Regions from separate parts of the Pseudomonas syringae pv. coryli str. NCPPB 4273 genome, predicted to be linked through region 2. Evidence: predicted binding sites of a transcription regulator. Region 2 holds the regulator's gene; each other region holds the start of a gene.
The links. The regulator FliA, encoded in region 2, starts transcription of late flagellar genes. The targets are predictions, from matches to a motif close to CTAAAGTTTNNNNNNNNNNNGCCGNTAA.

Region 1 (10,485 bases), on a different contig from region 2:
TGGGCCGCGGGGTCGGCCATCTGATGATCTTTCTGCGCATCAAGAACGCCGACAGCACCACCTCGCCCAATGACTTTCTGGCGCTGGCCCTGATCGCCCTGGCTTATGTCGTTGCGCAAAGCGTCGGGGCCTTTGGCTTTCTTTCGGTATTTGCCGCCGGGTTCGGGCTGCGTCAGGCTGAGGTACGTGTCACGCGTTCAGAGCTGCCGTCCGAGCATGTCGCGCAGCCGGTCCTCGGGCATATGACGTCATCCCTCGAACAGGGCACGGTCGCGCAGGTCGACGACATGAGCGATTCGCAACTGGCTGCCGGCGTGATGATGGGCGATATGCTGGCGTTCGGTAGCCTGGTGGAGCGCGCCATGGAAGTCCTGCTGATCACCCTGCTGGGCGCGGCGCTGGCGATGTACTGGGACTGGCGCGCCATCGGCCTGGGGATCGCGCTGTTTTGCGTGATTCGTCCTGCCAGCGTCTGGCTGCTGGTGAGTCGTCGCCTGCTCAATGTCAGGCAAAAAGCACTGGTTGGCTGGTTCGGCATTCGCGGCATCGGCAGTCTTTATTACCTGTGCTTCGCCTTGTCACATGGTCTTGCACATGATGTCGGCCATGTGGTGATCGGCATGACGCTCTCGGTTGTTGCGCTAAGCATCCTGGTACACGGCATCAGTATCCAGCCTTTGCTGGAGCGTTACGAGCGCAGTACTGCCGCCAGTCCTGACTGATCAGCCATCGAGGCAAAGCGCCATAGAGCGTGTCGATGAGGGTATTGGAACAAGCAATTGGACTGCGGCATTTCGACTCGGTTAGCGTGGCGCCCATGCAGCCAGTGCAAGCAGCAATGCGTGCAGCTACTATGTAACTCGTGCAAGGCACTCTGCCAGCCTGCGATCAGGCCTGAACTCGGCGCATCGCAAATTGGCTGAACCCTTGTCACGCACTGGCCTCCAAATCCGGTAATACAGCCCACTCGATTATTTAGAAGGTGAAATGTCAGAACCCGTCCTGATGGACCGCTTTGCACGTAAAGTCGATTATCTGCGCATGTCGGTCACCGACCGCTGTGATTTTCGCTGCGTGTACTGCATGGCCGAAGAGATGACGTTTCTGCCTCGGCAACAGATTCTGTCGCTGGAGGAGATCCTCCAGGTGGCCGAGCGCTTCGTGGCACTGGGCACGCGCAAGATTCGTCTTACCGGTGGTGAGCCGCTGGTGCGCGCAGGCGTGGTGGGGCTTTGCGAGAAGATCGCCGCCCTGCCCGGCCTGCGTGAACTGTGCATGACCACCAACGGTTCGCAGCTGGATAAACTGGCTGCCCCGCTGTTCAAGGCCGGCGTCACGCGCCTGAACATCAGCCTGGACAGCCTCGACCCACAGCGTTTCCGCGAGCTGACCCGTACAGGCGATCTGCACAAGGTGATTGCCGGCATCGATGCCGCCAACGCCGCCGGTTTTGTGCACACCAAGCTCAACTGCGTGGTAATGCACGGTCGCAATGATGATGAGATCAACGACCTGCTGGCGTTCGCCATTGATCGCAACCTGGACGTCTCTTTCATCGAAGAGATGCCGCTGGGCATCATCAGCGAACACAGCCGCGCCGAATCCTTCTACTCCAGCGATCAGGTGCGCGAACGCATTGCCGAACGTTACACGCTGGTGCCTTCGACTGACTCGACTCAAGGGCCATCGCGCTACTGGCGTCTGGCCGAGGCGCCGGGCATTCGCATCGGCTTCATCTCCCCGCACAGCCATAACTTCTGCGGCACCTGTAACCGCGTGCGCATGACCGTCGAAGGTCGCCTGCTGCTGTGCCTGGGCAACGAGCATTCCGTGGATTTGAAGGCGGTATTGCGCGCCAATCCTGGCCAGCCGGAAAAGCTCGAAAAAGCCATCATCGACGCCATGCAGCTCAAGCCGTGGAGCCACAACTTCACCCACGACGATGGCGTGCAGGTGGTGCGCTTCATGAATATGACGGGCGGCTGACAGCCGCCCTGAAGGATAACGCCTCATATGAGGCGTTATTTATTTACCGGCCTTGCGAAAGAACAAGGTGATTTGCCCGACTTCGACACCCAGCTTGGTCATCGACGAACGATTGGCCATGGTCTTCTCGTCGATCAGGTACATCCAGTCATCCAGGCTCACGTCATACTCGGTGCCATCCACCGGTAACCTGAGCACATAGTTCCAGTGGAAGCTGTTGCCTGACACTTCGCCATAGGCCTCGCCAACCACATCACCTGCCGTGCCCTTCCAGCGCCCCGGGCCATCGGGACGCAAGCGCCACTCCCGCACCTGCTTGGTGCCATCGCTGTAGCTGAAGGCCTCGTGCATGACCAGCACTTCGCCTTCACTGTGCCCGTCGATCACCACGGTGAAGCGCTTGGTGACTTCACCGGAGCGTTTTTGAAACATTCCCCAGGCTTCGACACGGCCGGTGAAGTACTGGCGCAGATCGAGTTTCGGCGCTTCCTGACTGTAACGGGTTACCGGCACGCCACCGCAACCGCTCAGTACAAGCCCCACACACAGCATCAACATCCACTTTCTCAGCATGCGCCCTCCTTGATGGGTCATGAGCCGGTACTGCCGAGCAACTGCTCGCGAAGTTCGGGGTTACGGGTTTTCGGGTCCAGCCAGATGGAAAAGAAAGCCTTGGCGAACTGGCTGTCAGGCACCACATGCTGGAGCTTGTCACCCACATAAAACCGCGCTTCGCGGCCAGGCAGATAGACGCCGGTAATCTTCATGCCCGGCTGGACGTCGACAAATGACTGGTTCATCTGCTGGCGCCAATCAGTCAGTTGCTGTTCGGTCACCTTCGAACCGGAAATACGCTTGATCTCATCGATACTGGCATCGACCAGATCTTCCCGGTCAATGTCGCGGTGGTAGGTCAGTTCAAGTGCCAGTGGCGCGTCTGCCACGAAAGGTTTGACCGGGCTGAGCAACCGGGCCGTATAAACACGAAAGCCGAACAGGCTCAACTCGCCACCGCCGACGACCTGAGCATTGGGCAATGCCTCACGCCAGTCCGCCGAAGCGCCGGCGCTGAGTAACATCACCAACCATAACCATCGTGGCGCACGCATCGGCAACCTCTGTCTAGGCACTGCCACGACTTCAATGGCAGGCTGGGAATGAGACGAGTCAGATGCACTGACTCACTCCCGGAATCTATACCAGCAAAATCACTTTGTACAACCGATAAGGCCTTCGCCCTCGGGATGCCGAAAACCAAAAAGCCTGTTCCCGATCGCGGATCGGGAACAGGCTTCAGGAGCTGCGATGACCTGCTCAGGCAACCTGCGAGTGCGTCTGCCGACGAGTCTTCTGCCACTCACCTTTCAACGCCTGCAGCGTGTCCTCCATGTAGGCACGATCGGCAGCGGCTTTCTTGCCGACATAACCCTGGCCACGACGGAACATCTTCAGGGATGCGCGCAGTTGCGGATGCGCATCACGAAACTCGTGCTCTTGCGTGAACGGCGACATGGCGTCGACGCGAACTTCACCCGACTCGGCAACCCAGGCGATATGGTTATCCAGCGTGTCTTTGCATGCAGCAAACAGACGAGCCAGTTCATCAATAGTCGGTTGTGTGTTGATATTCATGTTGATGCCCCTTCGCTCATAGACTGTTCAATAATTGATACATCAAGTTCATGCGCCAGAACTTCAGCGACGCACACGATTGAGTGTGTGTCGAATACCGTTCCAGCCCTCAAGGACATGCAGGTAGCCTTGATGAAGAGCCGCTACACAGCGGCATCAGCGCAGAGAGAAGAAGTCACGAAACCCAAAGACCCGGCCCAGGATCGGCAATCGATCCGTTACAAGCATCATGAGGACATTTCGCCAGCTTCTCGCCCTTATCGACGACAAATGCCAGTTCAGCTCCATCAATCTGCCTTGTGGGCAGCCTACATCCGGGAACATCTCGACGGCTTGCCGAGCCTGTTCATCACACCTTTTGCAGCGCTCCCGATCAGGGAGACAGCTGCATAATGCAAGGGCAAATGGAGTGCGTCAACGATTATGTAGTGATTATTTTTAGTCACTACATAATCGTAAGCGGGACGTGGGGTTACGTGAAAAGGTGACTGAAGGGTCATGGCTGACGGACTATCGATGGTGATCAGAGACCGCGGCACGACAGTATCCGCAGGCCAACAAAAAGGCCTGAAAGCGTTCGCTTCCAGGCCTTTTTACAACACACAAACAGCTTGTTGTCAGCTCACCTTGAAGCGACCCACCAGCCCCTGCTGCTGCTCCGCCAGACGCGCGAGTTCGCGACTGGTGACGGCAGTCTGCTCGGCACCGGCGCTGACCTGGATGACCAGCGAGTTGATGTCGTCGACGTTGCGGTGGATCTCTTCGGCCACTAGGCTTTGCTCTTCAGCGGCCGAAGCGACCTGGATATTGCGGTCGCTGATGGTCGCGATGCCCTCGGCAATTTCTTCCAGCAGTTCACCAGCGCGTACGACGTTGCTGGCACCCTCCTGCGCCTTGCCCAGGGTTTCCTGCATCGACGCGGCAGCGCGTTCCGAGCCGGACTGCAGGTTGGCGATCATTTTCTGGATGCTGACGGTAGAGTCCTGAGTCTTCTTGGCCAGATTGCGCACTTCGTCGGCAACCACCGCGAAACCACGCCCCTGCTCGCCGGCACGTGCAGCCTCAATGGCTGCGTTGAGCGCCAGCAGGTTGGTCTGGTCGGCGACGCCACGGATGACATCGAGTACCGAGGAGATCGAGTTGCTCTCGCCCTTGAGCTCGTCAATGATCCGAGAAGTCTCTTCAGCCTGCACCGAGAGCCCCTGAATCAGGCCGATGGTGTTGTCGATTTCGGTCTTGCCCTGCAGGGTGCTGTTGTTGACGCGCTGCGACATCTCGGCCGCGTCAGTGGTGCTGCGTGCTACATCCTTCACCGTGGCACTCATCTCGCTGATGGCAGTGGCGACCTGATCAGTGCCCTGGCGTTGTTGCGCCACGTTCTGATTGGTTTGCAACGCCACTGCGGAAGACTGCTCGGCGGCGGTGGCAACCTGTGCCGTCGCGCTGCCGATGTCGCGGATGACATCACTGATCTGTTGCGCCATGTTGTCCAGATTGCGCGAGATCTCGCCGAACTCGTCCTTGCCGACATAACGGGTCCGGGCGGTCAGGTCACGTGTGGAGAGTGCCATCAGCGTGCGGTTCACATCGACCACCGCAACCTTGATGTTACGGATGATCACCGACGCCAGCCACAGCACCACGATCAGCATCAGGACGACAATGGCAACCGCCACGTACAAGCTGCTCTGAGCGGAGCTGCGCGCATCCGTTGCCAGGCCGACGACGTTCTGGCCAAGCTCTGCTTCTACATTGGCCATCATGTCGATACGCGCGGTGGAAAGGTTGAACCAGTCTTCCGGCTTGACGTTGAGCGGGTCACCCATCGGGGTATCGAAGCCCAGGCGTTGCAAGCGGGCCACTTCCAGCGAGCCCGGCTGCTGCATAACGTCATTGAGTTTGGTCTTGAATACTTCAGGGGACCAGCGTTGAAAGGCTTCGAGGTAGCCGGAGAACTCTCCCAGGTTACGGCTGAAGCGCGATAACAGTGGCGCATCAAAGCGGTTCTGGTTGAATGCCTGAACGAGCAGTACGCGCTCGCGACCGGCACGCTCCTTCATATCCACGAACTGGTTGAGCGAACTCAAGCCACGCAGTATTTCCGGATCTTCGATACTCGCTTCCAGCGAATAGGAGAACCCGACGAGTGTTTTGATAACGTCGGTGAACCGCGTAGAGGACTCGGTGTTGTTGATCCCCAGCGTATCGATCTTGAGGCGCAGCGCGGTCAGGTCATCCAGTGCGCGGAAGACTTTGTCGGGGCTGGGAATACCGTCGGTCGACTGGGCGCGCATCTCGCTTATCGCCTTGTCGGTTTCCTGACGGAAGGCCTTCAGCTTGTCCTGCATGGACTTGCCGCCGCTGCCCAGAAACACGCCGCTGGCGCCGCGCTCACGCTGAATGGTGGTGACCACGTTACTCAGTTTCTGTGCAACCGCGGTGGCTGTCACAGCGCGCCTCATATCACCGAGATTTTCGCTTTTGTCAGCAACGAACAGACCTGCGAAGGCCAGGAAGCCCAATAGGGGGAATATTAAAATAAGCAGCAGTTTCATACTCAAAGGAGCATTTCTAAGCATTGCAGACCTCATGACATGCAGACTTTTCTATAAAGAATATCCAGGGCGTAACGTTCTGTAGCGTCGACGTTTTTTTGTCGCCAGGGACTGTTCGGTAATCAGCCTGCCGTAGCCGGTCTTGCTCCCGTATCACTGTCTCGGCTGCCTGCCGGGAAGCTTGACCCACTATTTGAATTTGTTAATTCAAATAGCGAATTCAATAAAGCACAGCGTGCGAGAAGTTTGGATCCACAAAGAAATGACCGACTTGCGCGGTCATCGCGGGAAAAGAAATATAGAGACACCGAAATTGTCACCTGTAACAGCGGTGACAATCTCAGCGGATAGAAGTTGCAACTTTTTTTCTATTCAACTCATACGTTTTTATAACTGATTAACGCAGGTTGGTTTTCGCCAGTTCCACCACTTCACTGCCGCGCCCGCTCATGATCGCGCGCATCATGTACAGGCTGAAGCCCTTGGCCTGGGCCAGCTTGATTTTCGGTGGAATGCCCAGCTCCTGCTTGGCGGTGACAACGTCGATCAGCACCGGACCGGGATGATCGAACGCCTTGCGCAAGGCGGCAGGCAGCTCTTCGGCGTTCTCGACACGCAGGCCCAGAATGCCTGCACCCAGGGCAATACCGGCGAAGTTGGTTTCATGCAGGTCAGTGCCGTGCGGCACATAACCACTGGCTTTCATTTCCATGTCGACAAAGCCCAGCGAGCTGTTGTTGAACACCACCATCTTGATAGGCAGGTTCAGCTGACGAATGCTCAGCAGGTCGCCCAGCAACATCGACAGACCGCCATCGCCACACAGGGCGATGACCTGACGATCCGGATGTTCAGCCTTGGCGCCTAAAGCCTGTGGCAAGGCATTGGCCATCGAGCCGTGGTTGAACGAGCCGAGCAGACTGCGCTTGCCATTCATGTGCAGGTAGCGCGCCGCCCACAGCGTCGGCGTACCGACATCGACGGTAAAGATCGCATCGGCATCCGCCTGCTCGTCGACCAGTCGAGTGAGGTACTGCGGGTGAATCGGCGTGCCATCTGGCGTCGGGGTGGCCAGCTCGTCCAGTTCTTCCCGGGCCTTGGCGTAGTGCTTCAGGGCCTTGTCGAGGAACCGGCGATCGGTATGCGGCTTGAGCTTTGGCTGAAGCGCCTCAAGGGTTTCCCGCACCCCACCAACCAGACCCAGCGCCACCGGCGTACGGCGACCAAGCTGGGTCGGATCGAGGTCGATCTGGATGATGTCGGCTTTTTCGGGGTAGAAATTCCGATACGGAAAGCTGCTGCCCAGAATGACCAGTGTGTCGCAGGACAGCATGGCGTGGTAGCCGGAGCTGAAACCGATCAGGCCGGTCATGCCGACGTCGAACGGGTTGTCGTACTCGACGTGCTGCTTGCCGCGCAATGCGTGAACGATCGGCGCGCCCAGCGTATCCGCCAATGCCAGAAGCTGCTCGTGGGCACCCTCGCAACCCGCACCGCACAGGAGCGTGACGGCTTTGGAAGCGTTGAGCATGTCGGCCATCGACTGCAGGTCGTTTTCGGCAGGCACGACCTTGGGCGCTGTGGCTTCGATCCATTTTGCCGCGACATCCGGCGCGTCGCTGAGCGCCACGTCGCCCGGCAAAACAATCACCGCCACACCTTTCTGGCTGATCGCGGCACGCATGGCACGTTCCAGCACACGCGGGAACTGCTCGGGGTTGCTGACCAGCTCGACGAAGTGGCTGCACTCCTTGAACAGCTCCTGCGGATGGGTTTCCTGAAAGTAATCCAGACCGATTTCCGAGGACGGAATATGCGCAGCAATGGCCAGTACCGGCACACGGTTGCGGTGGCAGTCATACAGGCCGTTGATCAGGTGCAGGTTGCCCGGTCCGCAGCTGCCGGCGCAGACCGCCAGCTTGCCGCTGGACGCTGCCTGGGCACCGGCAGCAAAGGCTGCGACTTCTTCATGACGGGTGTGCATCCAGCGAATCGAATCGGTGCGTTCCAGGCTGTCGGTCAAGCCGTTGAGGCTGTCACCGGACACCCCCCAGATGTGCGAAACACCTGCCGCTGCGAGGGTTTGCGCGAGGTGGTCGGCAATGGTCTTGGACATGCGGGGTTCCTTGTCGAGGCAATGATAATGAGTTCGGTAAAACGCGCGCAGCGCTCTGCCACGCCTGTTGTGGTCGACCCGATGCATTCTCGACAGTTCAGAAAACCTGAGCCCTGTTCAGGGCTCGGTCGTTCGGCAAGCGTTTTAAAACGCTGATCAGGCGTGCGGGTTGCCCGGTGCCTTGGCGGGTGTCGCGTACTCCGGCTTGAGCTTGCCCTCGCTGTCCAGCAGCCAGGCATCGAGAATCTCCCGCACCACAGGGCCCGCTACCCGGCCACCCGCCTCGCCGTTCTCGATGGTCACCGACACGACGATCTTGGGATGGTCGGCCGGCGCGAAGCCGACGAACAACGCGTTGTCGCGGTTACGCTCGAGTGTTTTCAGACGGTTGTAGCGCTCACCCTGCTTGATCGCCACCACCTGCGCCGTACCACTTTTGCCGGCGATGCGGTACTGAGCGCCCTTGGCCGCATCCCGCGCGATGCCGCGCGGGTCGTGCATGACCATCTGCATGCCGGTATTGACCTGATTCCATTCGTTGGGATCGCGCAACACGATATTTGGCATCGGATGCTCGTCGACGGGTGCCTTGTCACCGACTTCCATCGCCAGGTGCGGTCGATGCCAGACACCCTTGCTGGCAATCAGTGAGGTGGCCTGAGCCAGCTGCAACGGCGTGACCTGCATGTAGCCCTGGCCGATGCCGAGAATCACCGTTTCGCCGGGGAACCACGCCTGGCGACGCGTGGCCCGCTTCCATTCGCGGGACGGCATCAAGCCTGCAGACTCCTCGAACATGTCCAGCGACACCTTCTGGCCGATGCCGAACATGGTCATGTAGTCGTGCAGGCGGTCGATGCCGAGCTTGTGCGCCACGGTGTAGAAATAGGTGTCATTGGAACGCATGATCGCCGTGTCCATGTCCACCCAGCCATCGCCACTGTGGTTCCAGTTACGGTATTTGTGGTCGAAGTCCGGCAGTTGGAAGTAGCCGGGGTCGAAGACCTTTGTCGAGGCGGTCATCACGCCGCTGTCGAGACCGGCAATCGCCACTTCCGGCTTGACCGTCGAGCCCGGTGCATAAAGACCACGCAGCACGCGATTGAACAGGGGGCGGTCGATGGAATCGCGCAGCGCCGCATATTGTTTGAAGCTGATGCCGGTGACGAACAGATTGGGGTCGAAGCTTGGCTTGCTGACCATCGCCAGTACGTCGCCGGTTTCCGGGTCCAGTGCGACCACCGAACCGCGCCGATCACCCAGCGCATTTTCCGCTGCGGCCTGCAAATGCGCGTCCAGCGTGAGGGTGATGTTCTTGCCCGGCACCGGGTCAGTGTGTTTCAGCACGCGCAGCACGCGGCCCTGGGCGTTGGTTTCGACCTCTTCATAGCCTACGTGGCCGTGCAGCTCGGACTCGTAGAAGCGCTCGACACCGGTCTTGCCGATGGACTGCGTGCCGCGGTACTCGTTGTCGAGATGGGCTGCTTCCTTTTCGTTGATACGCCCGACGTAGCCGATCGAATGCGCGAAATGGGCGCCCAACGGGTAGTGACGGACGAACTGCGCCGCCACGTCCACGCCCGGCAGCAGGTACTGATTGACCGCCAGCGTTGCGATCTGCTCTTCGGTGAGCTCGTAGAGCAATGTTGCCGGCTCGAACGGGTGACGAACCTGCTTCAGCTCCTTGTCGAACAGAATCCGGTCTTCGTCGGGCAACTCCAGCAGGGTCATCAGCTCATCGATCACCTTGTGCCAGTCGCCCGCGCGCTCACGGGTCAGGGTCAGGTTGAAACTGGGACGATTGTCGGCAAGCACTTCGCCATTGCGGTCAAAGATCAAACCGCGCTCGGGCGGGATCGGCAGCACGTGAACACGGTTGTTTTCGGAAATGGTCGAGTGATAGTCGAACTCTGTCACTTGCAGGAAATACATGCGCGCGACCAGACAGGCAGCCAGCAGGCCGACCAGCACCGCGCAGGCAATCAGGCGCTGATTGACCAGCCGCGTCTCTTTTTCGTGGTCTTTCAGGGGAATTGGATTGGGCATTTCTACAGCTTCTCGGTGAAGGGCAAACGGCGCAACTGAACGTGTATATAAAGATTTCGGCGCGCACCATACCAAGAAGCGGCTGATTACAGGCGATCGAGCCGACAATCGCAGGATGAAAAATCTGTCAGAAAAGACTCATTCGGGCGT
Region 2 (10,485 bases):
GGCCCATGACTGCGCCGATGATACCCACGGTCGGCGCGTAGCCGCCCATGCTTTCGAATACTTTCGCCGCCTGAATATCGCGGGTTTCCTGCGTGATGAAATCCACTTCGAGAATGCTGCGAATCGCGGCCGGCTCGGCACCGTCGACTAACAGTTGCAACCCCTTGCGCGAATAACCGTCGGGCTCGGCATCGGCTACGGTTTCCAGACCCAGCAAGCCCTCTTTGCGAGCGGTCATGCTCCAGCCGATGACCCGGTCGACACCGCCGGGCAGATCGATACGTGGCGGGAAAATGATCCAGTGGATGATTTTCATGGCACGCATGAACGCGTTCATGGGCGACTGCAACAGCGAAGCACCGAGGGTACCGCCCAACACGATCAGCGCCGCCGGACCATTGAGCAAGGCACCGAGGTGCCCGCCTTCGAGAAAATTGCCACCAATGATTGCGACAAACGCCAGAATCAGACCGATAAGGCTCAGTACATCCATCAGAGACAGGCCTCTACCAGGTGCCGACCGATGTCGTCGAGACTGTAGATCGCATCCGCGAGTTCGGCCTTGACGATGGCCATCGGCATGCCATAAATCACGCAGCTCGCTTCGTCCTGAGCCCATACGGTACTGCCGGCCTGCTTGAGCAGACGCGCGCCCTCGCGGCCATCGGCACCCATGCCGGTCAAGACCACCGAAAGCACCTTGTCGCCGTAGGACTTGGCGGCAGAGCCAAAGGTAATGTCGACGCAGGGCTTGTAATTGAGGCGCTCGTCGCCCGGCAGAATCTTCACCGTACCGCGTCCGTCAACCATCATCTGCTTGCCACCCGGCGCCAGCAGCGCCACACCAGGACGCAGCACGTCGCCGTCTTCGGCTTCCTTGACGCTGATCTTGCACAGCTTGTCGAGACGCTCGGCAAACGCTTTGGTAAACGCCGCAGGCATGTGCTGAATCAGCACCAGTGGTGCCGGAAAATTGGCTGGCAGTTGGGTCAGCACCCGTTGCAGCGCGACCGGGCCGCCGGTTGAGGTACCAATGGCCACCAGCTTGTAGGCCTTGCGCTTGGCCGTGCCTGAAGTCGTCGGGTGCGCCGGCGCATGATGGGCCGGGGCGGCCGGGGCGGCAGCAGGTGTTGCCGTGCGTGACGGCACTGCCCTGGCAGGTGCAGGGGCTGGCGCGGAGGCGCGGCTGGACAACGTCGACGATGCCGGAGCCGCCGGAGCGGCACTGGCTGAACCGAACCCGCTGGAACGACGGTTACTGCGTGAAATGCTGTTGATTTTCTCGCACAGCAGTTGCTTGACCTTCTGCGGGTTGCGCGAGATATCTTCGAAATTCTTGGGCAGAAAATCCACCGCACCGGCGTCAAGAGCATCCAGCGTCACGCGCGCACCTTCGTGCGTCAGCGACGAGAACATCAATACCGGGGTGGGGATACGCTGCATGATATGGCGAACTGCCGTAATGCCATCCATCATCGGCATTTCGTAGTCCATGGTGATGACATCCGGCTTGAGCGCCAGCGCCTGCTCAATCGCTTCCTTGCCGTTGGTGGCGGTGCCGACCACTACAATGTTGGGGTCCGAAGAAAGAATTTCCGTAACGCGGCGGCGGAAAAAACCGGAATCATCCACCACCAGGACCTTGACTGCCATAAACACTCCAATAGGTGCCGCAGGCAGCCAGGCTGCCCGCGACCCCGGGTTCAGATACGCCGTGCGGCGTAACGCTTGAGCATGCTGGGTACATCGAGAATCAAGGCGATGCGACCGTCACCGGTGATGGTGGCGCCCGACATGCCCGGCGTACCTTGCAGCATCTTGCCCAGCGGTTTGATAACCACTTCTTCCTGACCGACCAGCTGATCGACGACAAAACCGATGCGCTGAGTGCCGACCGTGAGAATTACCACGTGCCCTTCACGCTGCTCCTCGTGAGCCGCCGAACTGACCAGCCAGCGCTTGAGGTAGAACAGCGGCAAGGCCTTGTCACGTACGATCACCACTTCCTGGCCATCAACCACGTTGGTAGTCGACAGGTTCAGGTGGAAGATTTCGTTGACGTTGACCAGCGGGAAAGCGAAGGCCTGGTTGCCCAGCATCACCATCAGGGTCGGCATGATCGCCAGCGTCAACGGCACCTTGATGACGATCTTCGAACCCTGGCCCTTGGTCGAGTAGATGTTGATCGAGCCGTTGAGCTGGGAGATTTTGGTCTTGACCACGTCCATGCCCACACCGCGACCCGACACATCGGAAATCTCGGTCTTGGTCGAGAAGCCCGGTGCGAAGATCAGGTTGTAGCAATCGGTGTCACTCAACCGATCGGCTGCATCCTTGTCCATGACGCCGCGTTTCACCGCAATGGAGCGCAGGACGTTAGGGTCCATGCCCTTGCCGTCATCGGAGATCGACAGCAGGATATGGTCGCCTTCCTGCTCTGCGGAAAGGATTACCCGCCCGCCGCGGGACTTGCCCGTGGCTTCGCGCTCTTCCGGCGTTTCGATACCGTGGTCGACCGCGTTACGCACCAAGTGGACCAGTGGATCGGCAAGCGCCTCTACGAGGTTCTTGTCGAGGTCGGTTTCTTCGCCGACCAGTTCCAGGTTGATCTCTTTCTTGAGCTGGCGAGCCAGGTCACGAACCAGACGCGGGAAACGACCGAAAACTTTCTTGATCGGCTGCATGCGGGTTTTCATCACCGCAGTCTGCAGATCGGCGGTCACCACATCCAGGTTGGAAACGGCCTTGGACATGGCTTCATCGCCGCTGTTGAGACCCAACCGCACCAGGCGGTTACGCACCAGCACCAGCTCGCCGACCATGTTCATGATCTCGTCCAGTCGGGCGGTATCGACACGAACCGTGGTTTCGGCTTCTGTCGCCACCGGCTTTTCGCCGGTAGGCGCAGGAGCGCGCGCAGGGGCCGGAGCCGCTGCGGGTTTGGCCGGTTCGGCTTTGGCAGCAGGCGCCGCAGCAGGCTTGGCAACAGGAGGCGGCGGTGGCGGAGCAGGCGCCTTGGCAACAATCGCCTCCGGCTCGAACTTGCCCTTGCCATGCAATTCGTCGAGCAGGCTTTCGAATTCGTGATCGGTGATTTCGTCCGACGCAGCAGCAGCGGGTGCCTTGGCAGCAACGGCCACAGGTGCAGCAGCTACGGGAGCCGCTACGGCACCATCAAACGAGCCTTTGCCGTGCAGTTGATCGAGTAACGCTTCGAATTCATCGTCAGTGATTTCGTCACCGGCAGGCGCGGCACCGCGCTGCGCCGCAGGAGCGGGGGCCGGAGCGGTTGCAGCATCAGCCGCAAACTTGCCCTTGCCATGCAACTGATCAAGCAGGGATTCAAATTCCTGATCGGTGATTTCATCACTTGCCGGCGCAGCGGCTGCTGGCGCCTGTGCAGGCGCTGCAGATACCGGGCTGGAGCCGTGCAGCGAATCGAGCAGCTGCTCGAATTCATCATCGGTAATTTCGTCGCCAGCAGCTGGTTCTGCAACCGCAGCAGCAGCCTGGACTTCAACCACCGGCTCGGGCTCTGGCTCGGGAGCCGCGGCCTCATCGGCAGATTGTGGCTCGGCCAGACGCGCCAGCGCGGCCAGCAGTTCTGGCGTCGCCGGAGTTACGTCAGTCCGTTCACGTACCTGACCGAACATGCTATTGACGGAGTCCAGTGCTTCAAGGACCACGTCCATCAGTTCGGAATCAACGCGACGTTCACCCTTGCGCAGGATGTCGAACACGTTTTCGGCGATGTGGCAGCACTCCACCAGCTCATGGAGCTGGAGGAAGCCGGCGCCCCCTTTTACAGTGTGAAAACCGCGAAAAATTGCATTGAGCAGATCAGCATCATCCGGTCGGCTTTCCAGCTCGACCAATTGCTCTGACAACTGCTCCAGAATTTCGCCGGCCTCTACCAGAAAATCCTGAAGGATTTCTTCATCGGCGCCGAAGCTCATGGGGTGCTCCCTAAAATTAACCGTCAACAGATCTTAGAAGCCGAGGCTCGATAGCAGATCGTCTACATCATCCTGTCCGGATACGACGTCTTCACGTTTATCGGCATGAATCTGCGGACCTTCACCCTGAGCGAGATGTTTTTTAGGATCTTTTTCATCGAGGATGGATTGTTCGTCATGTTCGATGCCAGCAAAGCGATCGACATGACTGGCCATGAGCACCAGTTTGAGCAGATTGCTCTCGACTTCAGTGACCAGTTGCGTCACACGCTTGATGACCTGACCGGTAAGGTCCTGGTAATCCTGGGCAAGCAGAATGTCATTGAGATGCGCGGAAACCTGATGGGTTTCCTTCTCGGTACGCGTCAGAAAACCATCGACCCGCTTGGCCAGCTCGCGGAACTCTTCGGCACCGATTTCGCGGCGCATGAAACGTCCCCAGTCGTCGCTCAACGCCTTGGCGTCGGAACTCAGGCCGTTCATGACCGGCGTACTCTCCTCCACCAGGTCCATGGTGCGGTTGGCCGCATTCTCGGTCAGCCTCACCACATACGACAGGCGTTCGGTAGCATCCGTGATCTGCGACACTTCCTCGGCTTGAGGCATGTGCGGATCGATGTGAAAGTTTACGATTGCACTGTGCAGCTCACGAGTCAGCTTGCCCACTTCCTGATAAAGGCCGCGGTCGCGTGTCTGATTGAGTTCGTGGATCAGTTGCACAGCGTCACCGAAACGACCCTTTTCAAGGCTGGTGACAAGTTCCTGCGCGTGTCTTTTTAAGGTCGACTCAAAGTCGGCCATCGAATCATTGTTATCCATAGCGCCCTCGCGGCTTGCATCAGCTATTGACGCGTTCAAAGATCTTGTCGATCTTGTCTTTCAGGGCTTGGGCAGTGAATGGCTTGACTACATAGCCGTTCACCCCAGCCTGGGCAGCTTCAATGATCTGCTCACGCTTGGCTTCGGCAGTGACCATCAGCACGGGAAGGCTCTTGAGGCGTTCGTCCTTGCGGACTTCGCGCAGCAGATCGATACCGGACATGCCAGGCATGTTCCAGTCCGTCACCAGAAAGTCAAAGGCACCGCTCTGCAGCATCGGCAATGCGGTCAGACCATCATCCGCTTCCGATGTGTTGGTAAACCCCAGATCACGCAAAAGGTTCTTGATGATCCGCCGCATCGTTGAGAAGTCATCAACGATGAGGATTTTCATGTTCTTGTCCAATTCGACCTCCAAGCAGTCTTTAACGCGTTCAGCACCTGAACACGCTGTTCACTCAATACTGGCACAGCACACCCCCGGCTGTACGAAACGACGACGGGCTTGGCACAACAACAGGCAAGGACCTGAGAAACAAGCCCATCGAGGCAATGCCTGACAGGCTTCTGACGGGTCGATCCTGTTACCACGTAACGCTCTGCACAGCCGGCTTGCAGTCAACATGCGGCCAAAGACCGCACATTGCCTGTCAACGCGCTCGCCACTCCCCCAAACGCCCTCGCAAACGAGCTGCGCACTGGCTGTGTAACTGACTGACCCGAGATTCGCTGACCCCAAGAACCTCTCCGATTTCCTTGAGGTTCAGCTCTTCGTCGTAGTACAGCGCCAACACCAGACGCTCGCGCTCTGGCAGATTGGCAATTGCATCGGCCAACGCAGCCTGGAAGCGCTCGTCTTCCAGGTCGCGCGACGGCTCAAGCGATCCGCTTGCGCCATCCTCGTGCAGCCCTTCATGATCGCCGTCCTGCAGCAGGTCGTCGAAACTGAAGAGGCGGCTGCCCAAGGTGTCATTCAAAATCCCGTAGTAATCATCGAGACTCAACTGGAGTTCGGCCGCAACCTCGTGATCTTTAGCGTCACGGCCGGTTTTAGCTTCAATTGCCCGAATTGCGTCACTGACCATGCGCGTATTGCGGTGTACCGAGCGTGGCGCCCAGTCACCCTTGCGCACTTCATCGAGCATCGCACCACGGATGCGAATGCCGGCGTAGGTCTCGAAACTCGCACCCTTGGTGGAATCATACTTGGTGGAGACTTCAAGCAGGCCGATCATGCCGGCCTGGATCAGATCCTCGACCTGCACACTGGCCGGCAAGCGCGCCAGCAGATGATAAGCGATACGCTTGACCAATGGCGCATAGCGCTCGATCAACTCATATTGTGAATTACGGGACGCCTTGCTGTACATCTGGTAGCCGCTCGCAGTCATTGCACAGGCCCTGCACTGGTCTGGTGAACGAGTCGCTCAACGAAGAACTCGAGATGACCCCGCGGATTGGCTGGCAACGGCCAAGTATCAACCTTCTGGGCAATGGCCTTGAAAGCCAGAGCACATTTGGAACGCGGGAATGCTTCGTAAACGGCGCGCTGTTTCTGTACAGCCTTGCGTACGCACTCGTCGTACGGCACGGCGCCTACATACTGCAGCGCAACATCGAGAAAACGATCCGTCACTTTGGTCAGTTTGGCGAACAAGTTGCGCCCTTCCTGCGGGCTCTGAGCCATGTTGGCCAGTACCCGGAAGCGGTTCATGCCGTAATCGCGGTTAAGCAGTTTGATCAGGGCGTAGGCATCGGTGATCGACGTGGGTTCATCGCACACCACCAGCAGCACTTCCTGAGCGGCGCGCACGAAGCTGACCACCGACTCGCCGATACCGGCGGCCGTGTCGATCACCAGCACATCGAGGTTGTCGCCAATCTCGCTGAACGCCTGGATCAGGCCGGCATGCTGGGCGGGCGACAGATGCACCATGCTCTGGGTGCCGGAAGCAGCGGGTACGATTCGAACCCCGCCCGGCCCCTGCAACAGCACGTCGCGCAACTCACAACGCCCCTCGATGACATCGGCAAGTGTGCGCTTGGGCGTTAACCCGAGCAGCACGTCGACATTGGCCAGACCCAGATCGGCGTCCAGCAGCATGACGCGACGGCCAAGCTCGGCGAGGGCCAGTGAAAGGTTCACTGACACGTTAGTCTTACCGACGCCACCTTTGCCACCGGTCACCGCGATAACCTGTACGGGATGCATGCTGCCCATGTTATTTCTTTACCTTGTCTTGCGTAGACCGAAACCACATCGAGGGCTGCACGTGCGCAAATGAACACTGCATGGCAGACCGTTGACGCAGGGACATTCCAATAATATCCATCACTTAACCCACTCTCTTGCCAGGGGTGTGATAGAGGTCAGCAAACATATCAGCCATTGCTTCCTCGCTAGGCTCGTCCTGCATCTGCACACTCACCGCGCGGCTTACCAGCTGATGACGACGCGGAATATGCAGGTCATCAGGAATGCGTGGTCCGTCCGTGAGGTAGGCCACAGGTAATTCGTGACTGATCGCCAGGCTCAGGACTTCACCGAGGCTGGCCGTTTCATCAAGCTTGGTCAGAATGCATCCGGCCAGGCCACAACGTTTGTAACTGTGATACGCGGCTGTCAGCACCTGCTTCTGGCTGGTGGTGGCCAGTACCAGATAGTTGCGTGACTTGATGCCGCGACCCGCGAGGCTTTCCAGCTGCATGCGCAGCGCAGGATCACTGGCCTGCAGCCCGGCGGTGTCAATCAGCACCACACGCTTACGCAGCAGCGGTTCCAGCGCCTGAACCAGAGACTGGCCAGGATCGATATGGGTGACCGGTACGTTGAGGATGCGCCCAAGGGTCTTGAGCTGCTCCTGCGCGCCGATGCGGAAACTGTCCATGCTGACCAGTGCGATATTCTGCGGGCCGTACTTCAGCACGTAACGTGCTGCCAGTTTGGCCAGGGTGGTGGTCTTGCCCATTCCGGCAGGACCGACCATTGCAATCACGCCGCCCTCTTCGAGCGGCTCGACTTCGGGTACGGCGATCATGCGTGCCAGGTGCGCCAGCAGCATGCGCCAGGCCTGACGAGGCTCGTCAATCTCCGGAATCATCGACAGCAGGTCGCGTGACAGCGGGCCGGACAGGCCGACACGTTGCAGACGACGCCACAGGTTGGCCTGCTGCGGACGACTGCCCTGCAGCTGGTTCCAGGCCAGCGAGCCGAGCTGGACTTCCAGCAGCTCACGCAGGCCGTTCAGTTCGGAACGCATCGAGTCATAGGCGCGCTGGCCGATGGCAGGCTCGGCGGCCTGTGGCGCTGCGTACGCGAATGGACGCGGCGGCTCTTCGAGTGTCGGCTCGATGTGCGTATCGGCAGGGTTGACCGGCTTGCCGGAAAACAGCTGCAGGTTGATCGATGCGTCGCTGTCGCTGCGGTTGTTCAATTCGGCCTGGGCAGAGACGATGCGCGACTGAGTCTTGCGCAGTTCGTCTTCCAGTTCCATGTTCGGCACACGCGGTGCCAGGGCGGACAGCTTGTAATCCAGAGCAGCAGTCAGCTCTACGCCACCGGCAATGCGCCGGTTACCGATGATGGCCGCTTCAGCGCCCAGCTCATCGCGAACCAGCTTCATGGCTTGACGCATATCGGCGGCGAAAAATCGCTTAACTTGCATGACTCACTACCTCAGCCGTTCGGCCCGACAGTCGCTACGATGGTTACTTGCTTGTTGTCCGGAATTTCCTGGTACGCCAGAACATGCATGTTCGGTACAGCCAATCGTCCAAATCGTGACAGCATCGCCCGGACAGGCCCTGCTACCAGAAGAATTACCGGCAACCCTTGCATCTCCTGACGCTGGGCGGCCTCGATCAACGAACGCTGGAGCTTTTCAGCCATGCTTGGCTCAAGAAGAACGCCTTCTTCCTGACCCTGACCAGCCTTCTGCAAACTATTGAGCAATATCTGTTCCAACCTTGGTTCCAGAGTGATAACAGGCAGCTCCGGCTCAACGCCTACAATGCTTTGGACGATTGCGCGGCTCAGACCCACGCGCACTGCGGCCACCAAAGCGGCGGTATCTTGACTCTTCCCGGCGTTGTTGGCGATAGCCTCTGCAATGCTGCGGATATCCCGCACAGGTACGTGTTCAGCCAGCAGCGCCTGCAGCACGTTGAGCAGCGAGGACAGCGACAGCACGCCAGGTACCAGCTCTTCAGCCAGCTTGGGCGAGCTTTTGGCCAGCAATTGCATCAATTGCTGGACTTCCTCATGGCCGATCAGCTCATGCGAATGCTTGTAGAGAATCTGGTTCAAGTGGGTCGCCACCACGGTACTGGCATCGACCACGGTGTAACCCAGCGACTGCGCCTGACTGCGCTGGCTGATTTCGATCCACACGGCTTCCAGACCAAACGCCGGGTCTCTGGCGGTGATGCCATTCAGGGTGCCGAACACTTGACCAGGGTTGATCGCCAGCTCGCGATCCGGGTAGATCTCGGCCTCGGCCAGAATCACGCCCATCAGCGTCAGACGATAGGCGCTGGGCGCCAGATCGAGGTTGTCGCGAATGTGCACAGTGGGCATCAGGAAACCGAGCTCTTGCGAGAGCTTCTTGCGCACGCCCTTGATACGCGCCAGCAACTGACCACCCTGATTGCGATCCACCAGCGGAATAAGGCGATAACCCACTTCCAGACCGATGATATCGATGGGCGTCACGTCATCCCAGCCCAGTTCCTTGGCGTCCTGAACGCGGGTCGGAGACGGCAGCAGGTCCTGCTGGCGCTGCACTTCGGCGATGGCCTCGACCTTCACCTGGTTTTCTTTCTTCCACAACAGGTAGGCGCCGCCGGCGGCAACCAGCCCGAGGCTGATAAAGGAAAAGTGCGGCATGCCCGGGACAAGGCCCATGACGATCATGATTGCAGCGGAAACACCCAGCGCCTTGGGCGAAGCGAACATCTGACGATTGATCAGCTTGCCCATCTCTTCCGAACCGGAAGCACGGGTCACCATGATCGCTGCGGCGGTAGACAGCAGCAGTGATGGCAATTGCGCCACCAAACCGTCACCGATGGTCAGCAGGGTATAAACACGGCCTGCGTCGGCGAAAGTCATGTTGTGTTGCAGGATACCGACCAGCATGCCGCCGATCAGGTTGATGAACAGAATCAGCAGACCGGCAATCGCATCGCCGCGCACGAATTTACTGGCACCGTCCATGGAACCGTAGAACTCGGCTTCCTGGGCGACTTCGGCACGGCGGCGCTTGGCTTCCGGCTGATCGATGAGGCCGGCGTTGAGGTCGGCGTCGATCGCCATCTGTTTGCCGGGCATCGCGTCGAGGGTGAAGCGCGCGCTCACCTCGGAAATACGACCGGCACCCTTGGTGATTACCACGAAGTTGATGATCATCAGAATCGCGAACACCACGATACCGACGACATAGTTGCCACCGATCACCACTTCACCGAAGGCTTGAATCACCTTGCCCGCAGCGGCGTGGCCGTCCTGACCGTGAAGCATGACCACTCGCGTGGAAGCGACGTTCAGCGCCAGACGCAGCAACGTGGCGACCAGCAGAATGGTCGGAAATACCGAGAAGTCCAGCGGCCGCAGGGCATACACGCAGACCAGCAGCACGACGATGGACAGTGCGATGTTGAACGTGAAGAACACGTCCAGCAGGAACGGCGGCATAGGCAACATCATCATTGC
Region 3 (10,485 bases), on a different contig from region 2:
GTGCAGCGCGCCATCCAGGATCTGCTCGACCAGCCCCGATACGGTGGAACTGGCTTCCTGAAGCGGGTCGTTGTCGCACGACTTGGCCAGCAGGCTGGCGCCGGCGCTGGCAATGACCAGCTCGCCGACCAGATTGATCAGCTCGTCGAGCTTGTCGGCGTTGACGCGCACATAGCGGCCATCCTTGTTTTTCTGCTCGCCGGCCGAAGAAGGGCGCTCTACAGCGGTTGCCGTTGCCGTTGCGGGCGTTCGTGGCACTGCGCGCTGATCGCCCAGCAGTTCGCCGCTGGCCACCATAGGGCTGTGCTCGGGCTGCGAGACCAGTTCGGTGCCGGTGGGCTCGACGTGGTCTGGCGTCTCGTTCACCGGGGTGATTTCCACGGCGCAGTCTTCACGCACGAAATCGAAGACTTCGTTGATCGCGGCGTGCCCGGCAGCAGAGCGGAAGTCGATCTCGAAACCCAAGTGGCAGGATTCCGGGTCCCACGCCTCAACTGCTGGAATACTGTCGGTTACCGTCGTGACCTGGACCATCCGCCCCAGGGTATTGAGATAGCGCAGGAACGACAGTGGGTCCATGCCGTTGCGAAACACATCCACGCCAAAACGTAGCGAGATATGCCAGAGCACTTCGGCTGACGGTTCATCATCGCTGACGACCGACGCGCTCGCGCTGTCAGCGGCCCCGGCGCTGGCCGGTGCCTGGAATACCTGCAACGCCTGACGCAGCGCTGCCTCGCGCTCCAGTGCAGGTTGCTGCATCTGCTCGCCACGGCTGGCGACCACGTCGATCAACTCAAGCATGTGATCGCCGGATTTGAGCAGCACGGCGATCAGCTCGGCGTTTACCGAAACGCTGCCTTCACGCAGACGATCCAGCACGTCTTCGACGATGTGAGTAAAACTGACGATAGGCGTCAGCCCGAACAGTCCGGCCGAGCCTTTGATGGTGTGCGCTGCGCGGAAAACCGCGCCGATCGCGTCCTGGTCGCCGGGCTCGCTTTCGAGTTGCAGGAGGGATTCCTCCATGGCCTGCAAAAGCTCACGCGCTTCAACGATGAACGTCTGCTGTGCCTGATCGAGATTAATACTCACGATGACTTCCTTGATCGATCACTGGGCAGTACTGCAAATGGACGCGCTACAGCACCATACCCGGATTACATAACTCGAAGGTTTCGCTGACCGCCTTGCTTTGCCCGGTCAAATGCAGCGAAGTCCCGGTCTTGCCGGCTTCGCGCTGAATCACAGCCAGCAGTTGCAGACCGGCGCCGTCCATCTCGGTGACCTGTGAAAGATCAACCTCCAGGCGTGCCGCAGTTCCGATCTGTGGCAATAGCCTGGCGGCCAGTTCGGTCACGGTGTAGATCGTCAACTCGCCGTCTATCTGCACGCGTGCAGTGTCGTTGGCGCTCTCGTCTGGCGTGGGCATGCTGGCCTCCATGGGCCTGGGTCTCAGGGCAGGATGAGCTTGGAAACCGCTGCGAGCATTTGTGCCGGCTGAAACGGTTTGACGACCCACGCCTTGGCGCCTGCGGCCTGACCTTCAGCCTTTTTCGATTCCTGGGATTCGGTGGTCAGCATGATGATGGGCGTGAACTTGTAGCTGGCCAGCTTCTTCACTTCCTTGACGAAAGTGATGCCGTCCATGTTCGGCATGTTCACGTCGCTGATGATCAGGTGCACCTTCTGCCCGGTGAGCTTGCCCAGTGCATCCTTCCCGTCACAGGCTTCGATAACGTCGTATCCGGCACTCTTCAGCGCGATACCGACGACTTGCCGGACGCTGCTTGAATCGTCGACCACCAATACACTCTTAGCCATGATTTACTCCTAGAAAAACGTGATTTCCTGCGAATCCTGCTGTGCTGCCGATTCACCTCGGTGAGTGCGACGTTGCTCGTCGGTCGCGTAGGTGGACTCCATGCGCGCCAGCCATTGCCGGGCGTCGATGGCGACCGCCTCATCAGGGGATTGGCTAGCCTGCAGAAGGTGCGCGTGCAGCGAGTCGATGTTGTCGCGTACGTGGGCGAGAATCTGGCTGACCCGGTCCTGAAACTGCAGGTTCACCAGAACCTCGGTCATTTCGTCGCGAATCCCGTAGCTCTCCTGCTTGAGCAGGTCGGCGGACTCGGCCAGGCGACCGGTGATGCTCTGGAAGCGCTCCAGTACGTTCTGAATGCTTTGTTCGGAAGCGGCCACCGAATGGCTGTCCTGATCGGCGCCGCTCGATGCGGCCTGCACCAGCTGGGTAATCGCGTTGTTGATGATGTCGACCTTGGCGGACATCTGCTGACCGGTTTCGCTGGACTTGCTCGACAGGCTGCGCACCGCATCGGCCACCACGGCAAAGCCACGGCCTGCCTCACCGGCGCGCGCCGCCTCAATGGCCGCGTTGAGGGCCAGCAGGTTGGTCTGTGCGGCAATCGCTGCAACGTCGGCGGCCATGGTGCGCAATTCGCCGGTGTAGGCGGTGAGGCTGCGGACCTGGGAGAGCGTCTGGTCGCGGCTGGCCTGAGTGGATTTGAGCGAGTCGATTACCTGGCTCAGCTCGCTGTCACTCTGCGACAACACTTTCAGCGCACCATCGGCGTTCTGACCGTCCAGTTCACCGGCAGCGTGTTGCGACGCCTGTACGGTTTCCTGCAGGCGTTCGGAAATGCCCATGAAGCGCGTGCTCAGCTCGACAATCGCGGTTTCGGTCTGCTGGCGCGAGCTTTCGACCTGCTTGGCCCAGATCGGCATGGCACCAAGGAGGATCTCATTAAACTGGGCGTTGGACGCCATGGCGCTGCTTTGTGCGCTATGCGCCTGGTGATGATCCAGCGCCTGAGCCACGGCGCGGCGCACTTCGATCTGCTGTGAACGGGCAGCCCAGGCACACGCGCCTAGACCGATCGCCAGCAGTACAGCGCACGCCACCAGATTGGCCGTACCCGTGCCGAACTGCGTGAGAATCCAGGCAATGGCGGGTATGACGGGAATGAGTGAGAACCAGATGAAACGCGGATGATTTTGTGCAGGAGTACTACTGTATTGATTCGACATCATGGGTTCGATCCCTGAACAGTGCAGCGTTGTACACGACTCAATGGTTATCTGCGCGCCGCAGACAAACTTGATAACAGTACGAGAGCCTTCCGTCCGATTGCTTGGCGCACAACCCGATCCTGTTAAAAATAGCGGGTATTCGGGGCACCGCAAGTCGGCGCAGCAAACGCGTTGGCAGAACAGCCGAATTCACTTGGGAGAGGACGCAGAGCGTCCGGAACGGCATGCGACGCAGAGCGCCGCACGATAGAGGGGGGATCGTTCCTCACGCTCCAGCGTGGGAATGCGTTTCACGACGCTCTGCGTCGCAAGAGGACGCGGAGCGTCCGGAACGGCATGCGACGCAGAGCGCCGCACGATAGTGAGATGATCGTTCCTCACGCTCCAGTGGGGAATGCATTTCACGACGCTCTGCGTCGCAAGGTCTGCGCTGCCCCGCACAGTCAAGATAAGACGCAGAGCGTCCAGAAAGGCATGCCCACTTCAGAGCATGGGCACGAGAGTGCTCTCCCGTGCACTTCTCGTCTGGCGTGTCTTAGTGCAGCTTCATCCGCGGCTCGGTGCCTTTGCCGATCTTGCTGCCCAGCATCAGCATCAGGGTACGGAAGGTGCCGTACAGCGCCATCTGGTGCATGCGGTACAGCGACACGTAGAACATCCGCGCCAGCCAGCCTTCGAGCATCACGCTGCCCATCAGGTTACCCATCAGATTGCCGACGGCCGAGAAGCTCGACAGCGAGATCAGCGAGCCGTAGTCCTTGTAGGTGTACTCCGGCAACGTCTTGCCTTCGATCCGCAAGCGCAGCGACTTAACCAGCAACGACGCCTGCTGATGGGCGGCCTGAGCGCGCGGCGGGACGTTGCGGTCGGTGCCTTTTTGAGGGCAGGCCGCGCAGTCACCGAAGGCGAAGATATTTTCGTCACGTGTGGTTTGCAGCGTCGGCAGCACTTGCAACTGATTGATCCGGTTGCTTTCCAGGCCATCCAGTTCATGCAGGAAGGCCGGGGCACGGATACCTGCCGCCCAGACCTTCAAGCTCGCCGGAATGACCTGCCCGGTAGCAGTGATCAAGCCATCAGCCGTCACTTCACTGACTGCCGCATTGGTCAGCACAGTCACGCCGAGCTTTTCCAGCGTCTTGTGCACTGGCGCGCCGATGCGCTCAGGCAGCGCGGGCAACACCCGTGGGCCGGCTTCGATCACCGTGATGCGCAGGTTTTCCGGCTTGATCTGACCCAGCCCGTAAGCCGCCAGCTCATGCGCTGCGTTGTGCAGCTCTGCCGCCAGCTCGACACCGGTTGCACCAGCACCCACGATGGCCACGGTGATTTCCTGCGCGCTGTCGGCCTGACCGGCGTGGGCGCGCAGGTAGTGGTTGAGCAGTTGCTGGTGAAAGCGCTCGGCCTGCTTGCGGCTGTCGAGAAACAGGCAGTGCTCTGCCGCGCCCTTGGTGCCGAAGTCGTTGGTGGTGCTGCCCACCGCGATGACCAGCGAGTCGTAACCCAGGCTGCGTGCCGGAACCAGTTCTGCGCCGTTTTCATCCAGCGTCTCGGCCAGATGAATCTGGCGGCTGGCGCGGTCAAGACCGGTCATGCGCCCGAGTTGAAACTGAAAGTTGTTCCACTTGGCCTGAGCCACGTAGTTCAGCTCGTCCTCATACGAGTTGAGCGAACCGGCAGCCACTTCGTGCAACAGCGGCTTCCAGATATGCGTCAGGTTGGCATCAACCAGCGTGACACTGGCCGTGCCTTTCTTGCCCAGGGTCTTGCCCAGACTGGTCGCCAGCTCCAGACCGCCAGCGCCTCCGCCAACGATAACAATACGATGCGTCATAAGGATTACTCGGAAGGTTTAAGGAATTCGGGGGGAGCTCGATCTTCGCGAGCGCAAGGCAGCTCATAGCGTCAGAAGGCTCAATAAAGGGTTCATCACCACACTGTCCGGGTCAGGAGCGGCCTGCGCTCGACTGGATGCCGGTGTGCCTGAAGGTACTCTTCGACACACCTTTGCGGTTCCGGGTTCAGGTGGCTGCTCAATTTATGCGTTGTCTCAAGCGTGCTGACGGGCAGGGGGCCAGGGATCAGTGATTTCCAGCGGCTCGACCTGCAACACATCGTCCAGGCGGATGATGCCGCTTTGTAACACTCGCGCAGTGATTCCGCCATGCCCACGCACCGCCTGGAACGTCCCGTGACCAAGGCGCTGCTCAAGTCGCGCACACGGCTGACACCAGCCGGTGGTTTCGAAAATCGCCTGACCGATCCGGAAGCGTCGATTCTTCAGGCTGAACAGGTTGATGCCACTGATCACCAGATTGCGCCGCAAATCCTGCGGCACGATGGGGTTATCCGCCGCGCGGTTCAGCAACGAGCCAACCACCGCCAGATGCTCCCACTGGATCAACGTCACCTGCCGCGCATTGCGCGGGCCGGGCCGCGAGTGATCGCCGGTCAGACCCGCTTCGCGCCGCGCTTCCACGGCGTCCAGCTCGATCATCTCGACCCGCGATTGCGGACGCACGCCTATCCAGCGCACACGACCTTGTTGCGGCACATCGGCCAGCAGTTCCTGCAAGGGGCTCATAAACTGATTCCAACATCGAAAACGACACTGCGCCCCAGATTGGTACGCAGAAAATCCGGAGCGCCGGGATGCGCGAACAATACCCGAGCGAAGGTCGGCCCCACCAGCGACAACGAGCGCCAGCCCTGACGCAGGTACTCGGTCGGTGGTGGAAAGTGACTGTTGAGGTCCAGCACCTCGCGCTTGAGGCTGGCGAAGGCAATGATATCCAGCCCGCCCAGATCAATGCCGCGTTCGCGATAGTTGGTGGATTTCTTGCGCAGGGTAGGGGCGAGTCGGTGCAGCAGTTCAGAGGCCGGAATCCGCTTGGGCTTGGCCTCCCGACGTACCAGTTGGCTCAACGAGAACGCGCTTCGTCGTCGCGCCAGCTCCTCGCGCCACTCGTCATTGAGACGCCGCCCCTCATCCAGCACGAAAAACACCTCGAAGCGCCCGTCACGAAACAGCACATCCGGCGGCTCCTGACTGGCAGGCATGAAGTCCTCATTACGATGCGTAATGTTCAGCCCCTGCAACAGGCGCTGACAAACCCAGCGCTCACGCTCCCACTTCCGCGCATTGGAAAGAAAGGCGTTGGCTTGTTCGGCCTGGATCGTCAACAGGCGCAGGTAGTCTGAGTCATCCATAGGGCCAAGCTTAGCGTTCAAGTTGCCATGACTGGAAGAGTGAATGCAGGGGTGTAGACTGGCAATTCATTTTTTGATCGCTTGCGATAAATGTCGCAGGCGCCTTTTTTATCGAGGATCGACCTGTGAAGCTTCTGCCCATCCTGCTGCTGGCCTTGCTGCCCCTCACCGCTAACGCCCTGCAAGTCGGCGAGCGTCTGTCCTCCTGGACACTGCTCGATCAATACGATCAGCCCTACACTTTGAACAACCAGACGCAAACCCTGCTGGTCGCACGCAGCATGGACGCCGCCAAGCTGGTGAATGCCGCCCTTCAGGACAAGCCAAAAGGCTTTCTGGAATCACGCCATACGGTGTTTGTCGCTGACATCCAGAAAATGCCAACCATCATCGCCAAAATGTTCGCCATCCCCAAAATGCGTGACTACAGCTATCGCGTGATGCTTGATCGAGAGGCGCGCATCGTGCCGCAGTACGCAGGCGATGACGATAAGGTGCTGTGGTTACAGTTGCGCGACGGGCAGTTGGTCAGTCAGCAGCAGTTTGGCAGTGCTGATGCGTTGAGGGCTGCGTTGGACGGTAAATGATCGCGAGACATGAGCGTCGTGGGAGCGAGCTTGCTCGCGAAAGGGCCATCACAGACGTCCTGAGATGCGGCTGAAAGATAGCCCTCGTAGTTGCGTCTAAGCGAGTTGCTTCACATCGACTTTGTTATCAATGCCCCCTGTGCGGTGCCTCCAGATCACCCGAGAACAACTCGTCCTCAGCATCCGGGCTCACCGGAATCGCATGCTCTTCAGAAGCCCAGGCTCCCAGGTCGATCAGTTTGCAGCGCTCGGAGCAGAACGGGCGGCTCGGACTGGCTGCGCTCCATTCCACCGGGGCGTCGCAGGTTGGGCATTGAACGGTCATTGGTTGGCTCATGATTGGCCTCCACGCAAAGTAAGGTAAAAGTGGTGCAGCCGCTCGACTTCGCTGCTGAGCCAGGCGTGATCGCGGTCGTTGACCAGCACATCATTGGCATGACGCAGGCGGTCTTCACGCTGGATCTGCACCTTGAGAATGGCTTCGACCTGCTCCTGGCTGGAGCTGTCGCGCAGCATGGTGCGTTCTATCTGCAGGTGCGCCGGAGCATCGATCACCAGCAGCCGCTGAACCATGCGGAATTGCCCGGACTCGACCAGCAGTGGCGAGACCAGAATGGCATACGGCGATTTGGCCTTGGCCAGATGGCTGACGATTTCCTGATTGATCAGCGGATGCAGCAGCGCTTCCAGCCAGCGTCGCTGCTCGGGGTTTTCGAAGATCAGCTTGCGCAGCGCGCCTCGATCCAGCTCGCCGCTGGTCTGCAACACGCCTGTACCGAAGTGCGCCGCTATCTGCTCCAGCGCCGGGCGCCCGGGCTCGACTACCCAGCGGGCGGCATGATCGGCATCCACAGTGTCGACGCCAAGGTCGCTAAAACACTTCGCCGCTGCACTTTTACCGCTACCGATGCCGCCAGTCAGGCCAAGAATCCAGGGTTTTTCATCAGGGTGAGTCATCTGAAACCGGCAAACTGCATGTAAGAGTCGGTTATTTGACCACCCCAGAGCAAAGCGATCCACCCCGCAATGGCCAGATAAGGACCAAAGGGGATCGGCGTACCGCTTTCGACCCTGCGCACACGCATCATGATCACCCCAAGCACCGCGCCCACCAGCGACGATAACAGGATGGTCAACGGCAAAATCTGCCAGCCGCCCCACGCGCCCAGCATGGCCAGCAACTTGAAGTCGCCATAACCCATGCCTTCCTTGCCGGTCACCAGCTTGAACAGCCAGAACACCGACCACAGCGCCAGATAGCCGGCCACTGCACCCCACAGCGCTTCGTTCAGCGAGGTGAACAGCCCGAAAGCGTTGACGATCAGGCCCAGCCACAGCAGTGGCAGCACCAGAGAATCAGGCAACAGTTGGTGATCGGCATCGATCAGACTCATCGCCAGCAGCCCCCAGCCCAGTACCAGCATCGCCGCCGCCTGCCAGCCGAAACCGAAATGCCAGGCTACGTAGGCCGACAACACTGCGCAGGTCAGCTCGACCAGCGGGTAGCGTTTGCTGATCGGCGCTTTGCACTGCGAGCATTTGCCGCGCAGCAGCAGATAGCTGATCACCGGCAGGTTCTCCCATGGGCGGATTTTGTGTGCGCAATGCGGGCAGCTGGAGCGGGGACGATTCAGATTGAAGACGGGTTGATCGGGTTCGGCGGGCAGGCCGAGCAGTTCTCGGGATTGGGCTTTCCAGTCGCGCTCCATCATTATCGGGAGGCGGTAGACGACCACGTTGAGGAAACTTCCGATGATCAGGCCGAGGATGCAGCAGGTGGTGACGAAGGCCAGCGGTGAGCTGGCCAGGAGGTCGAGGAGGGGCATGTCAGACGACGTTTCCGAGTTGGAAGATAGGTAGATACATCGCAATTACCAGCCCGCCAACTATCACGCCCAAAAAGGCCATGATCATCGGTTCCATGAGGCTGGTCAGATTGTCTACCATGTTATCGACTTCGTCCTCATAGTAGGTAGCAACTTTATCGAGCATATTGTCCAGCGCACCGGACTCTTCGCCTATGGCCGTCATTTGGATTGCCAAGCTTGGAAAAACACCAGTCGATCGCATCGAGAAATTCAGTTGCATGCCTGTGGAGACGTCCTGTTTTATCTTGATGACTGCATTTTTAAATACTACATTGCCAGTCGCTCCGGCGACTGAGTCCAAAGCCTCCACAAGCGGGACGCCAGCGGCAAACGTTGTTGCAAGCGTGCGCGCGTAGCGTGCCACCGAAGATTTGAAAATTAACGGCCCAATGATGGGCACTTTCAGCAGAAGTCGGTCGAGGCTATCACGAAACTTTTGAGACTGTTTGTAAGCACGTTTGAACATAAAAAAGCTGACGAAAAATAGCCCAACAATGGCCAGCCACCATTTTTGTACGACGTCCGATAGACCAATAACCATCAGGGTAAACGTCGGCAACTGAGCGCCAAAGCTAGCGAAGACTGACTGGAACTGCGGCACCACTTTGATCAGCAAAATGCCGGATACAATCAATGCGACAATCAATACGGCAATCGGGTATGTCATGGCTTTCTTGATTTTAGCTTTTAGCTTTTCCGTCTTCTCTTTGTAGCTGGCTACACGGTCCAGCAGGCTTTCAAGTGCGCCAGCTTGCTCGCCGGCATCTACAAGATTGCAAAACAGGTCATCGAAATACTCCGGTTTCTGTCGCAGAGCCGTCGCAAAACTATTACCTGCCGAAACTTCCTGCTTTAGCGAGCCTACCAATGCGCGCATGTTAGGGTTCTCAGCGCCTTCGCTAATGATGTCAAACGATTGCAGCAATGGCACACCGGCCTTCATCATCGTAGCCATCTGGCGAGAAAAGAACGCGATGTCCAGCGGCTTGATCTTCTTGCCCTTGCCAAAGATCGAAACTGATTTTTTGCGTACCTTGGTTGGGTTGATGCCTTGCTTGCGCAGCTGGGCTTTTACAAGAGCCAGGTTATGGCCACTCAGTTCGCCACTGGTTTTGGTACCTTTCTTGTCAACACCTTCCCAAGTGTAAACGATGACTTTTACTGCCTTGCTGGCCATGTTCAATCCTTGGTTACGCGGTTGACTTCTTCAAGGCTGGTGATGCCTTGCATGGCTTTCGAAAGCCCTGATGTGCGAAGGTCATTGAAACCGTCCTTGCGCATCTGTCTGGAGATCTCCAGCGAGTTGCCTTCTTCCATGATGATGCGTTCCAGCTCCGGTGTTTTCTTGACCACTTCGTAAATACCCACCCTGCCTCGGTAACCCCCGTTGCAGTGCTCACAGCCCACCGGGCCGTATATCCTGAAAGTGCCGATTTTCGCTTCTGGAAAACCTTCCTGAATCAGTGTGTCACGAGGGATATCCAGTTCTTTCTTGCAATGGCTACACAACTTCCGCGCAAGTCGCTGCGCAATAATCAGGTTGATTGCTGTAGCAATGTTGAACGCTGCAACGCCCATATGATGCAGTCTAGTCAACGTTTCCGCTGCGCTGTTGGTGTGCAGTGTGGAAAGCACCATATGGCCGGTCTGCGAGGCTTTGATGGCAATTTCTGCCGTTTCCAGGTCTCGTATCTCGCCGACCATAATCACGTCGGGATCTTGACGCAAAAAAGCGCGCAAGGCTTGGGAAAAGTCCAGTCCTTGGCGAG

Region 1: a site for FliA is predicted at 6,332-6,359, ahead of P406_RS14640 (methyl-accepting chemotaxis protein). Genes of this name have one in related genera too.
Region 3: a site for FliA is predicted at 3,096-3,123, ahead of P406_RS04545 (methyl-accepting chemotaxis protein). Genes of this name have one in related genera too.

Annotation. Positions count from the first base shown of each region.
Region 1 is NZ_AWQP01000033.1:25,099-35,583, reverse strand. It holds gene P406_RS14670 (cation:proton antiporter) at 1-722, shown strand, start outside; gene moaA (GTP 3',8-cyclase MoaA) at 988-1,986, shown strand; gene P406_RS14660 (DUF3833 domain-containing protein) at 2,026-2,559, opposite strand; gene P406_RS14655 (chalcone isomerase family protein) at 2,577-3,095, opposite strand; gene P406_RS29420 (hypothetical protein) at 3,301-3,618, opposite strand; gene P406_RS29415 (hypothetical protein) at 3,751-4,011, shown strand; gene P406_RS14640 (methyl-accepting chemotaxis protein) at 4,236-6,197, opposite strand; gene poxB (ubiquinone-dependent pyruvate dehydrogenase) at 6,571-8,289, opposite strand; gene mrdA (penicillin-binding protein 2) at 8,446-10,335, opposite strand; gene P406_RS14625 (winged helix-turn-helix transcriptional regulator) at 10,474-10,485, opposite strand, start outside.
Region 2 is NZ_AWQP01000015.1:6,047-16,531, reverse strand. It holds gene P406_RS07650 (flagellar motor protein) at 1-493, opposite strand, end outside; gene P406_RS07645 (protein-glutamate methylesterase/protein-glutamine glutaminase) at 493-1,653, opposite strand; gene P406_RS07640 (chemotaxis protein CheA) at 1,704-3,956, opposite strand; gene P406_RS07635 (protein phosphatase CheZ) at 3,990-4,775, opposite strand; gene P406_RS07630 (chemotaxis response regulator CheY) at 4,795-5,169, opposite strand; gene fliA (RNA polymerase sigma factor FliA) at 5,426-6,166, opposite strand; gene fleN (flagellar synthesis regulator FleN) at 6,163-6,996, opposite strand; gene flhF (flagellar biosynthesis GTPase FlhF) at 7,112-8,440, opposite strand; gene flhA (flagellar biosynthesis protein FlhA) at 8,452-10,485, opposite strand, start outside.
Region 3 is NZ_AWQP01000005.1:95,783-106,267, forward strand. It holds gene P406_RS04530 (chemotaxis protein CheA) at 1-1,095, opposite strand, end outside; gene P406_RS04535 (STAS domain-containing protein) at 1,142-1,432, opposite strand; gene P406_RS04540 (response regulator) at 1,456-1,824, opposite strand; gene P406_RS04545 (methyl-accepting chemotaxis protein) at 1,834-3,051, opposite strand; gene P406_RS04550 (NAD(P)/FAD-dependent oxidoreductase) at 3,587-4,885, opposite strand; gene P406_RS29680 (DUF3094 family protein) at 4,981-5,217, opposite strand; gene P406_RS04555 (MOSC domain-containing protein) at 5,102-5,635, opposite strand; gene P406_RS04560 (DUF1780 domain-containing protein) at 5,632-6,261, opposite strand; gene P406_RS04565 (hypothetical protein) at 6,387-6,848, shown strand; gene yacG (DNA gyrase inhibitor YacG) at 6,976-7,185, opposite strand; gene coaE (dephospho-CoA kinase) at 7,182-7,805, opposite strand; gene P406_RS04580 (prepilin peptidase) at 7,802-8,674, opposite strand; gene P406_RS04585 (type II secretion system F family protein) at 8,676-9,893, opposite strand; gene pilB (type IV-A pilus assembly ATPase PilB) at 9,896-10,485, opposite strand, start outside.